3 regions of the Brevibacillus sp. GCM10020057 genome follow, and region 3 is predicted to be linked to each of the others. Evidence: riboswitches for the same ligand, from Rfam matches in the RefSeq annotation. Region 3 holds a riboswitch; each other region holds the start of a gene.

Region 1 (3,275 bases), on a different contig from region 3:
GAAAGACTTGTGGTTTTGGGAAAAGCTCGGACGGCTGCCGTTTGTCCTGCTGGACCGCATCACGCCCCATTGCGTCCGCGAAAAACTGGGGACAGCGGTGGATGAAATCGCTGCCTTTCTGGAGACGGGCGGAACGTATCTCGTCTCGGACGAAGCGGTGTACGGCAGATTTCGTTCCCGCCTGACAGGGCAGGAGCGCGCGTTTGCAGCGGCAGAAGTGGCAGAGCTGCCGCTTGCTTGCATGAATGAGGTGGCACACGAGCTGCGTGAGTCAAGAGCCGCGTTTGCAACGGTGCAAGGAGCAACGACCGGAATCGGCGGCATTTTCACGCTGGCGCTGGATATTCCGCTGCTGCTGGGCACCTCGCTCAAAATCTTGCAGGAGATGGCGCTGTGCTACGGCTATCGGCCGGAAGAAAAGCGAGAGCGCTTGTTTGTAGTGAAGTGCCTGCAGTTTGCATCGTCTGACATCGTCGGGAAGAAAGCGATCATCGAGGAGCTGTCGCAGTTTGACAATCCGGCAGCGCAGCGGAATGTCATGGCACAGCTGCAAGGGTGGCGCGAAGTGGTGGTCACGTACACGGAAAACTTCGGCTGGAAAAAGCTGTTCCAGCTCGTTCCGATCGCGGGAGTTTTGTTCGGGGCTTATTTGAATCGCACAACCGTGCAAGATGTCGCCGAAGCGGGCATGATGCTGTACCGCAAACGGCGCATCCTGGAGCGGCTGCGACAGTCCGCCGGGAGAAACGAAGCTAGTTCGTCCACTCCTCAACCGTGATCGCGTACATGTTGTGGTCTTCCCACTTCCCGTTAATTTGCAGGTAGCGGAGGGAAAGCCCCTCGTAGCGGAAGCCGTTTTTTTCGAGCACGCGGATGGAGGCGAGATTATGCGGCATCACCCCGGCCTGTACGCGATGCAGCTGCGCTTCGGTGAACGCGAACTGAAGCGCAAGTCCGACTGCCTGTGTCGTGTAGCCGCAGCCGTTTTGCGCCTGGTCGAGAAAGTAGCCGATGGTAGCGTTCTGCCAGGCGCCGCGAGCTACGTTGGACAAGGCGACACGCCCGATCATCCGGTGGTCCTCCTGCAGGAAGATGCCGAATGCAAAGGCGGTCCCGGCGTCAAAGTCTCGCACGGCCTGCGCGATCAGCTCCTGCTGTCCGGCCAGGGTGCGGTGGGAAGCAGGACGAATCGGTTCGTAAAGCTGAAAGAAATCATGATTGCGCAGCCGCAGCTCAAGCAGTTCGGCAGCGTCTTCCGTTTGCAGAGGGCGCAAGTAAATGCTGTCCGTATGTAACCGCATCGTTCAACCTCCTAGAAAATGTTAGAGAAATATATTACCATATTCGCTCTCTTTTGATAAGACAGAAAATTCATGGTTGAATTGCCTCTGTATTCATTTTTCCATTTACATGAAAATTAGTTGCCACAGAGGGCCGATTTTGGTAGAGTAGAATGAAATTCATAGTGAAAGTCTAAATAGAGGTGCGCCGAAGATGAGTACATCTTTTCGCAAGCTGCCGGGGGGCAGGAAAAGAAGGAAAGGCTAAAGCGCCGAAGCTGTTGTCATTCCCCTGAACGGCAAGGGCTGGGGTGCTCATGAACAATGATCATCCTGTCACGAGAGGTCTTGGGTCTTTCGTGGAGCGCTATTTACGATTGCTGCCAATGTTTGGAAAGCGATGAGTTAGCGCATGCACTCATTGCTTTTTTTGCGAAACGGGAGCTTGCCGAAAAATTCCTGTTTTGCTCAAGCGGGCATGACTGCCGTTGTCTGGTCATGCTCCTAATTATTCAAAATGGTTGTTGACTAAAAGGAGGAAGTACCTGTGAACATGATGGATGCCAATGAAATTATCTCGTTTATTCAAAAAAGCGAAAAGAAAACGCCTGTGAAGCTGTACGTGAAAGGCAATCTGGAAGGGATTGATTTCGGCGCCAGCTCCAAAGCCTTTATCAATGGAAATACAGGGGTCGTGTTTGGCGAATGGAAAGAAATCGAGCCTGTGCTGGCGCAAAACAGCGATAAAATCGAAGACTACGTCGTCGAGTCCGATCGCCGCAACTCCGCGATTCCGCTGCTCGACACCAAAGGAATCCAGGCGCGTATCGAGCCGGGTGCGATCATCCGCGATCAGGTGACGATCGGCAACAACGCAGTCATCATGATGGGCGCTACCATCAACATCGGCGCGGTGATCGGCGAAGGTACTATGATCGACATGAACGTAGTAGTAGGCGGCCGCGGAACGATCGGGAAAAACTGCCACATCGGCGCAGGCTCCGTCATTGCCGGCGTGATCGAACCGCCATCTGCGCAGCCAGTTGTGGTAGAGGACGACGTGCTGATCGGGGCGAATGCGGTCATTCTGGAAGGCATCCGCGTCGGCAAAGGCGCCGTCGTTGCTGCAGGAGCTGTCGTGATCGAGGACGTGCCTCCGTACACAGTGGTAGCGGGTACGCCAGCTCGCGTTATCAAACAAATCGACGAAAAAACCCGTTCCAAGACGGAAATCAAGCAGGAGCTGCGTCAGCTGTAAGGGGTGAGGCATATGGACTGGCGTTCGCTCGATGAACAATACATCGTCTCGACGTACAAACGGCTGCCGATTGCCATTGCGAAAGGCGAGGGCAACTACCTGTACGACACCGAAGGAAAAGGGTATCTGGACCTGTTCACCGGTCTGGCTGTCAACGTCCTGGGGCACTCCCACCCGCGCATCCTGAAGGCGCTGCACGAGCAAGGGGAACGGTTCCTGCACATCTCCAACGTGTTTCTCAACCAGCCGGCCATCCGCCTCGCGCAGCGGCTGATCGAGCAGACGGTTGCGGGGAAAGTCTTTTTCACCAACTCCGGAGCAGAAGCGACTGAGGCGGCGATCAAGCTGATCCACAAATGGACAAAGACGGAAGGGGCAGGGCGCGACGGCATTGTCGTGCTGCGGGGCAGCTTCCACGGCCGTACGCTCGGTGCCGTACGGCTGACGAGGCAGGCACATGTGTACCAGGACTTCCCGCAACCGACTTTCCCTGTGTACGAGCTGGACGCCGAAGACACCGAAGGGCTGCGAGCCATTTGCCGCGAAGCGAAGCCTGCGGCCGTCCTGATGGAGCCGGTTCTCGGTTCGGGAGGCGTCGTCCCGCTGTCGGAGTCGTTTTTGCGTGATGTGGAAGTGATCTGTCGGAATGAAGGCATGCTCTTTGCCATGGACGAAATCCAGACTGGGATGGGCCGGACCGGAAAGCTGTTCGCCTATCAGCACGCGGGCGTGACGCC
Region 2 (3,275 bases), on a different contig from region 3:
GATCGCCGCGCATGCCGCCAGCAACACCACCAAAATCAGCCCCTGCACCCACCTCTTGCGATAGCGCCCCATCCACTCACTCCTCTCCTGCATGCGTTCCCGTTGCGCTTGCTTCTTATTATGTCTCAAACTCCCCCATCATGTGCCCGAATTCCGCAGATCTTGGTTCATTTTCCGGACTTGCGGCTTTCTTTTTCCTTTTGCCGCTCGCGAAAACGGCGCACCTTCATGAGATTGCCGCACATCTTGTCATCGCACCAGCGGCGTGCGCGGTTGCGGCTCTCGTCAAAATAAACCCATTGGCAATCCGGATTGTCACATATTTTCAGGCGGCTGACTTCTTCGTACACGAGCAGATCGGCGAAAGAGCGGGCGATCCGGGCCATGACCAGCTCCCATCCGCCTACGGGGCACCTCTCCTCCAGTCGGTATCCGCCCTTCGCGTCCTCCAGCAGCTGCGGATGCGAAGGCGCCAGTGCCAGCGCCTGATTCAGAGCCGCCAAATCGTCAGACAACAAAGCCTCCCTGCGAACGACAGACTCCGTCATCCTTCTCATGCTCTCCCGCAGCGCCAGCAGCTCGGCGCAGGTCTTGCTACCAGCGGGAAGCGGCGCCTGCAAATCCCAATGCTGCAAAAAGGAATCCAGCCACTCTGCCTTTTCCAGCCGGTTTTCCCTGCGTCCCGACCCCCTCCAGTCGCGCCAATCGCTGTTCAAAAAATCAATGCACAGCCATTCCACCTCTGCTACCCCCATCCATTTGCCAAACCGAACATTTCCGACTTGTTTCCAGTTACAGGATATGTTATCCTACATCTTGTAACCATCGTTTTCATTTTAGATGGTTACAAATCATTACCTTTTGCATCATTATAACGTTTCGCCCATCTGTTTCACAGACGAGGAGGATGAACATGAGCCGTAAAGCTTTGCTGCTGCAAAACTGGGAGTACACGTATGAACAGGAGGGCTGGTACCCGCCTTTGCGCGATGCCCTCTCTGGCTTGACCGCCGCCCAGGCGAGCTGGCGCCCCGCCGGTGAAGCCGCCAATACGATCTGGGAAACCGTCAGTCATCTGCTGTTTTTCAAGGAGCGGCTGATGCACCGGCTCGCAGGCACCCCTTTTCCGCTCACAGCGGAAACCAACGAAGATACGTTCGTCCCGTCCGGCGGCCCCGAGGATGAAGATGCCTGGCAAGCGACGCAGGAGCGCATGGCTACGGTGCACCGCCAGCTTCGGGAACAGCTGTCCGCCCTGTCCGAGGAAGAGCTGGACCAAAAAGATACCGCCCAAAGCTTCATGAACCTCATCCTGCACGACGCCTGTCACACCGGACAGATCATCCAGATTCGCAAGCTGCAAGGCTCCTGGCCTGCCAGACGCACTTTTCAATAATAACTGGAAAAAGCATCCGCCCATGAAGCAGGCCGTCGGGGGTATTCCTCGGCGGCCTGTTCGTCCCGCAAAATCAGTAAACTGAATTTTTTCCCTATCCTGTTTTCCTTATTGCGTAATGCCAAACAATCATATATAGTTTAACAGTAACTCAATTTCATAGATGTTATCCTCATCTTTCACGGTGAGGATAGAGGTCGCGGCTTTTATAGTATCCTGCACGAGATTCAGACGAAATCTAAGACTGCAGGAGAGGGAAAAGCCGCCGAAGTCCATCGTGTATCGCTGTGCACATGGGCTGGGGCTGTTCTCGAAAGGGACAGAACTGTCACGTTTGCTTGCCGGGCAAACGTGGTGCGCTATCTTCAGTGAAGGCTTGGTGGGGATTGGATCATACCGCCCTTGGCCGTTTTTTGGCTTGTGGCGGTTTTTTCGTTTCCGACCTTCCTTCCGTACAAAACAATCTTGAGAAAGGTCGTGCAACACGCAATGTCAGAAAACAAACTGCAACGTGGGCTCAAAGCTCGCCACCTGACGATGATCGCCATCGGCGGCTCCATCGGTACGGGATTGTTCCTCGCGAGCGGCGGCTCCATTCATACTGCCGGACCCGGGGGTGCTTTGGCTGCCTACATCGCCATCAGCATCATGGTCTACTTTTTGATGACCAGCCTGGGCGAGATGGCTGCCTTCATGCCTGTCTCCGGCTCCTTCAGCACTTATGCCACCCGCTTCGTCGATCCGTCCCTGGGCTTTGCGCTCGGCTGGAACTACTGGTACAACTGGGCCATTACCATCGCCGTCGAACTGTCGGCTGCAGCCCTCATCATGAAATACTGGCTCCCGGATGTGCCTTCGATCGTCTGGAGCGCCCTGTTCCTCTTCCTGATGTTCCTGTTGAACGCCCTGTCGGTGAAATCGTACGGCGAATCGGAATACTGGTTTGCTCTCATCAAAGTCATTACTGTAATCGTCTTTATCGCCATCGGTGTACTGATGATCTTCGGCATCATGGGCGGCGAGGCTGTCGGCTTTGCGAACTTCACCAAAGGGGACGCGCCGTTCAACGGCGGCTTCATGGCGATCCTTGGGGTCTTCATGATCGCCGGGTTCTCCTTCCAGGGGACAGAGCTCGTCGGGGTAGCGGCGGGAGAGAGCGAAAATCCTGCGCGCAACATCCCCAAAGCGATCCGGCAAATCTTTTGGCGCATCCTGCTGTTCTACATCCTGGCGATTCTGATCATCGGCCTGCTCGTCCCGTACGACAACCCGAACCTGATCAGCGGCGACATCACCGACATCGCCATCAGCCCGTTTACCATCGTGTTTGAAAAGGCAGGCTTCGCGTTCGCAGCCTCCGTCATGAATGCGGTCATTCTCACGTCCGTCCTGTCCGCCGGCAACTCCGGCATGTACGCTTCCACTCGCATGCTGTGGGTGCTCGCCAAGGAAGGCAAGGCGCCGAAGTGGTTCGCCAAAGTCACCCGCAACGGCGTGCCGATCAACTCCCTGATCGTGACGGCTCTCGTCGGAGCATTGGCTTTCCTGTCCTCGCTTTTCGGGGACGGTGCCATCTACATCTGGCTGTTGAACGCTTCCGGGATGTCCGGCTTCATCGCCTGGCTGGGGATTGCCGTCAGCCATTACCGCTTCCGCCGGGCGCTGCTTGCCCAAGGCCGCGATCTGACCGAGCTGCCGTACCGCGCGAAATGGTTCCCGATCGGGCCGATTTTCGCCTTCATCATTTGCTGCGTAGTCATCGTCGGGCAAAACTACACGGCCTTTACCGGCGAGACGATCGACTGGTACGGCGCACTCGTGTCCTACATCGGCCTGCCCCTGTTCCTGATCGTATGGCTGGCCTACAAATACACAAAGA
Region 3 (3,275 bases):
ATGTGTCAGAACACGAAAAAAAGTTGGGCAAAACTTTGACCAAAACAATTGTACTCCTGTACTCGGAGAGCGTCAAGACAGTGAATAGACTAAATCCATTGATAGATCAAACTTCCCTATGGAGTTATTTTCCTATTATTCTGTCATATTTTTCGCTGTTTCTCATAGTCTGGTACAGACAGGAGGGAAGCATGATGAAAGAGACGGATCAACTGTCCGCCTTGCTGCCGCAAGAGTCTATCGCTTACGCTGAACGGATGAACATGCCATACCTTGGCTACCATCTGCTGCGAGAAACGCTCACGTCTGCCTTGCTCGGTGATAGCGAGAGCGCCATTCTATACTGGCTGGGAAAAGATATCGGGCAAAAGATCCCCGTCCAATCCCCCGCTGACGTCATCCTGACCTTCATGCGGCTCGGCCTCGGGCAGCTGGACATCATCGACCAGTCGGACCGGCGCATTCAGTACAAGCTCTCACACGCGATATTCCCCTACATGTCCGAGCAGCGCCTGGGCTGTGCCTTGTCCCTGGAATGCGGAATCATCGCGGGAGCCCTCGAAAGGGCGAGCGGACGCGAGACGACTGCCCAGCTTGTCCTGCAAGGTTCACGCGACATTCGCATCGTAGTTACTTCCTGAACAGGCCGCTTGCTGCCCGGGCAGGGGAACATGGGAATCCCCTCTTCCATAAACGGAAAGAGGGGAAATATTGCCAGCAGCAATATCGCAGCGTACCGATTACAATCCGTGCACGACCGCTGTCGTTTCCACATCCAGCCCATAGGCAGTATGCAGGCTGCGAACGGCCAACTCAGTCAAAGCGGCAGGAATGACGCAGGAGACCTTGATGTCCGAAGTCGATACCATTTTAATAGAAATTCCCTGCTCGGCCAGCACGCGGAACATCTCTGCGGCAACGCCCGGATTGTTCACCATGCCGGAACCGACGATCGATACTTTGGTCAAGCCTTCCTCGTGCTCGATTTTTTCAAACCCGAGCGATTCCTTATGGGCAGCAAGCGTGTCCAGCGTCTTTTTCAGATCATCCGATGCCACTGTAAACGAGATGTTCGTAACCTCCGCATCGAATGAGCTTTGGATAATGATGTCCACGTTGACCTGATGATCGGCCAATGTATTGAACAGGCGAGAGAGGGTCCCTACCTTCGCCGGCATCCCGAATACCGTAACCTTTGCGACATCCTCGTCATGCGCGACTCCACTTACCACTCTTCCAGTTTCCATGTTGGCAACCTCCTCTACGTACGTACCATCTTCAGCAGTAAAGCTGGAGCGGACGACCAGCCGTACCTTGTATTTTTTCGCAGCTTCCACCGAACGCGGATGCAGGACGCCTGCCCCGAGATTGGCCAGCTCCAGCATCTCGTCGTACGAAATACTGTCCAGCTTCCGCGCGGCCGGAACGACCCGCGGATCAGCCGTGTACACGCCGGACACGTCTGTGAAAATCTCACATTTGTCCGCATTCAGGCTCGCAGCCAAAGCCACCGCCGACGTATCGGAACCGCCGCGCCCCAGCGTCGTGATCTCGCCCGTGTCGCTGATTCCCTGGAAGCCCGCCACGATCACGACGCGGCCGCGCCCGAGCTCGGACTGGATGCGCTGTGTGTCAATTTGCTGAATGCGCGCTTTCCCATGGATGGACTCGGTCGTAATGCCTGCCTGCCAGCCGGTCAACGAAATCGCATCGTAGCCTTTCGTGTGCAGCGCCATCGACAGCAGCGCGATCGATACCTGTTCCCCCGTGGTCAGCAGCATATCCATCTCGCGCTCGGACGGGTAGGCGGTAATCTGTTTTGCCATATCCACCAGCACGTCTGTCGATTTGCCCATCGCCGAGACGACGACGACGATGTCATGTCCTTCTTCTTTATAACTGATAATTCGGTCCGCTACTCGCAAAATTCGCTCAATGGTTCCAACGGAGGTTCCCCCGTATTTTTGCACGATCAACCCCATGAGGCTTCTCTCCCTTTTCCTGTTATCCAGTTCTTCGCTGATCTTGATCCACTCGTATGGTACTCTTTTTTCTCTATGTTCATTCTGCGCTTGTATGCTTTCTTCCTATGTGAAAAAGGCACCGACGAGGAAAAGTACCTGCCGCTGCCTATTGTTTCGACATCCCGGTTCCTCCCTTCCAATACACGCGGACAGCGCACAGCACGACAACACCATACGTCATGACTCACACTGGCACACCGTGAGATAGCACTCCATCTGGCAACTGGTGATTGCACAGATGACAGTCCTGCGCTTGTTCAACGCAGACCCAGCATGGAGGAAGGCGGGTCCCTCTCCACACTTCGGCGAATTCCCCTTTCCCAATCCCTTCACAGACACCCGATCTCCGGGAGGTACTCTTGGTTTTCGCGCCTCTACCTCACTCCATCATGGAAGTGAGGCTAACTATTCTGTTTGAATCGGATTATATCACGGACAGGGGAGCGGTTCAATTCCTTTTTGCCCAATCGTCACGATTCCAGCTTGCGCAGATGGGAAATGATCTGCTTGGCGAGCTTGTCGCCGATTCCCAGCTGCCGGAAGTCTTCCAGCGTCGCCTCCCGCATCTTTTGCAGGGAGCCGAAATGGGTAAACAACAGCTTGCGCCGCTTCTCGCCGATGCCCGGAATTTCGTCGAGCCGGGAGGAGAGCATCGTCTTCGTGCGGGACTGGCGGTGAAAGGTGATGGCAAAACGGTGCACCTCGTCCTGAACGCGCTGCAGAAGGTAAAATTCGTAGCTGTCCCGCTTCAGCTCCACAGGCTCGGGCGGGTCGCCGAACAAAAGCTGTGCTGTCTTGTGCTTTTCGTCCTTGGCGAGGCCGCAGACGGGAATGTACAGCCCCAGTTCGTTCTCCAGCACGTCCATCGCCGCACTGATCTGGCCCCTGCCCCCGTCGATGACGATCAGATCCGGCAGCGCGCCGTTTTCCTTCAGCAGGCGCGTGTAGCGGCGGCGAATGACCTCCCGCATGGAGCCGTAGTCGTCCGGCCCCTCCACCGTCTTGATCTTGAACTTGCGATATTCCTTTTTATCCGGACGGCCATCGGTAAAGACGACCATCGCCGAGACCGGCTCCGTCCCCTGGATGTTCGAGTTGTCGAACGCCTCGATCCGGTGGGGAGTGCCGATGCCGAGAATGTGGCCCAGATTGTGGACGGCTTGAATGGTACGGGCGTCGTCCTTGGACATCAGTGCGAATTTTTCCTGCAGGGCGATTCTCGCGTTTTCCGCCGCCATCTGCACGAGCTCG

Evidence for each region. Region 3 has a riboswitch for lysine ahead of ACFSO0_RS08365 (aspartate kinase). Riboswitches for the same ligand answer to the same signal wherever they lie in the genome.
Region 1: it holds a riboswitch for lysine, as region 3 does, so the genes downstream of both, dapD (2,3,4,5-tetrahydropyridine-2,6-dicarboxylate N-acetyltransferase) here and ACFSO0_RS08365 (aspartate kinase) in region 3, are expected to answer to the same signal.
Region 2: it holds a riboswitch for lysine, as region 3 does, so the genes downstream of both, ACFSO0_RS19435 (amino acid permease) here and ACFSO0_RS08365 (aspartate kinase) in region 3, are expected to answer to the same signal.

The regions. Positions count from the first base shown of each region.
Region 1 is NZ_JBHUJW010000043.1:55,269-58,543, forward strand. It holds gene ACFSO0_RS13855 (EcsC family protein) at 1-778, shown strand, start outside; gene ACFSO0_RS13860 (GNAT family N-acetyltransferase) at 753-1,301, opposite strand; lysine riboswitch at 1,471-1,658, shown strand; gene dapD (2,3,4,5-tetrahydropyridine-2,6-dicarboxylate N-acetyltransferase) at 1,828-2,538, shown strand; gene ACFSO0_RS13870 (aspartate aminotransferase family protein) at 2,551-3,275, shown strand, end outside.
Region 2 is NZ_JBHUJW010000044.1:17,126-20,400, reverse strand. It holds gene ACFSO0_RS19450 (alpha/beta fold hydrolase) at 1-72, opposite strand, end outside; gene ACFSO0_RS19445 (CGNR zinc finger domain-containing protein) at 168-740, opposite strand; gene ACFSO0_RS19440 (DinB family protein) at 914-1,396, shown strand; lysine riboswitch at 1,580-1,766, shown strand; gene ACFSO0_RS19435 (amino acid permease) at 1,886-3,275, shown strand, end outside.
Region 3 is NZ_JBHUJW010000023.1:302,354-305,628, forward strand. It holds gene ACFSO0_RS08360 (DUF2507 domain-containing protein) at 195-641, shown strand; gene ACFSO0_RS08365 (aspartate kinase) at 741-1,982, opposite strand; lysine riboswitch at 2,222-2,409, opposite strand; gene uvrC (excinuclease ABC subunit UvrC) at 2,495-3,275, opposite strand, start outside.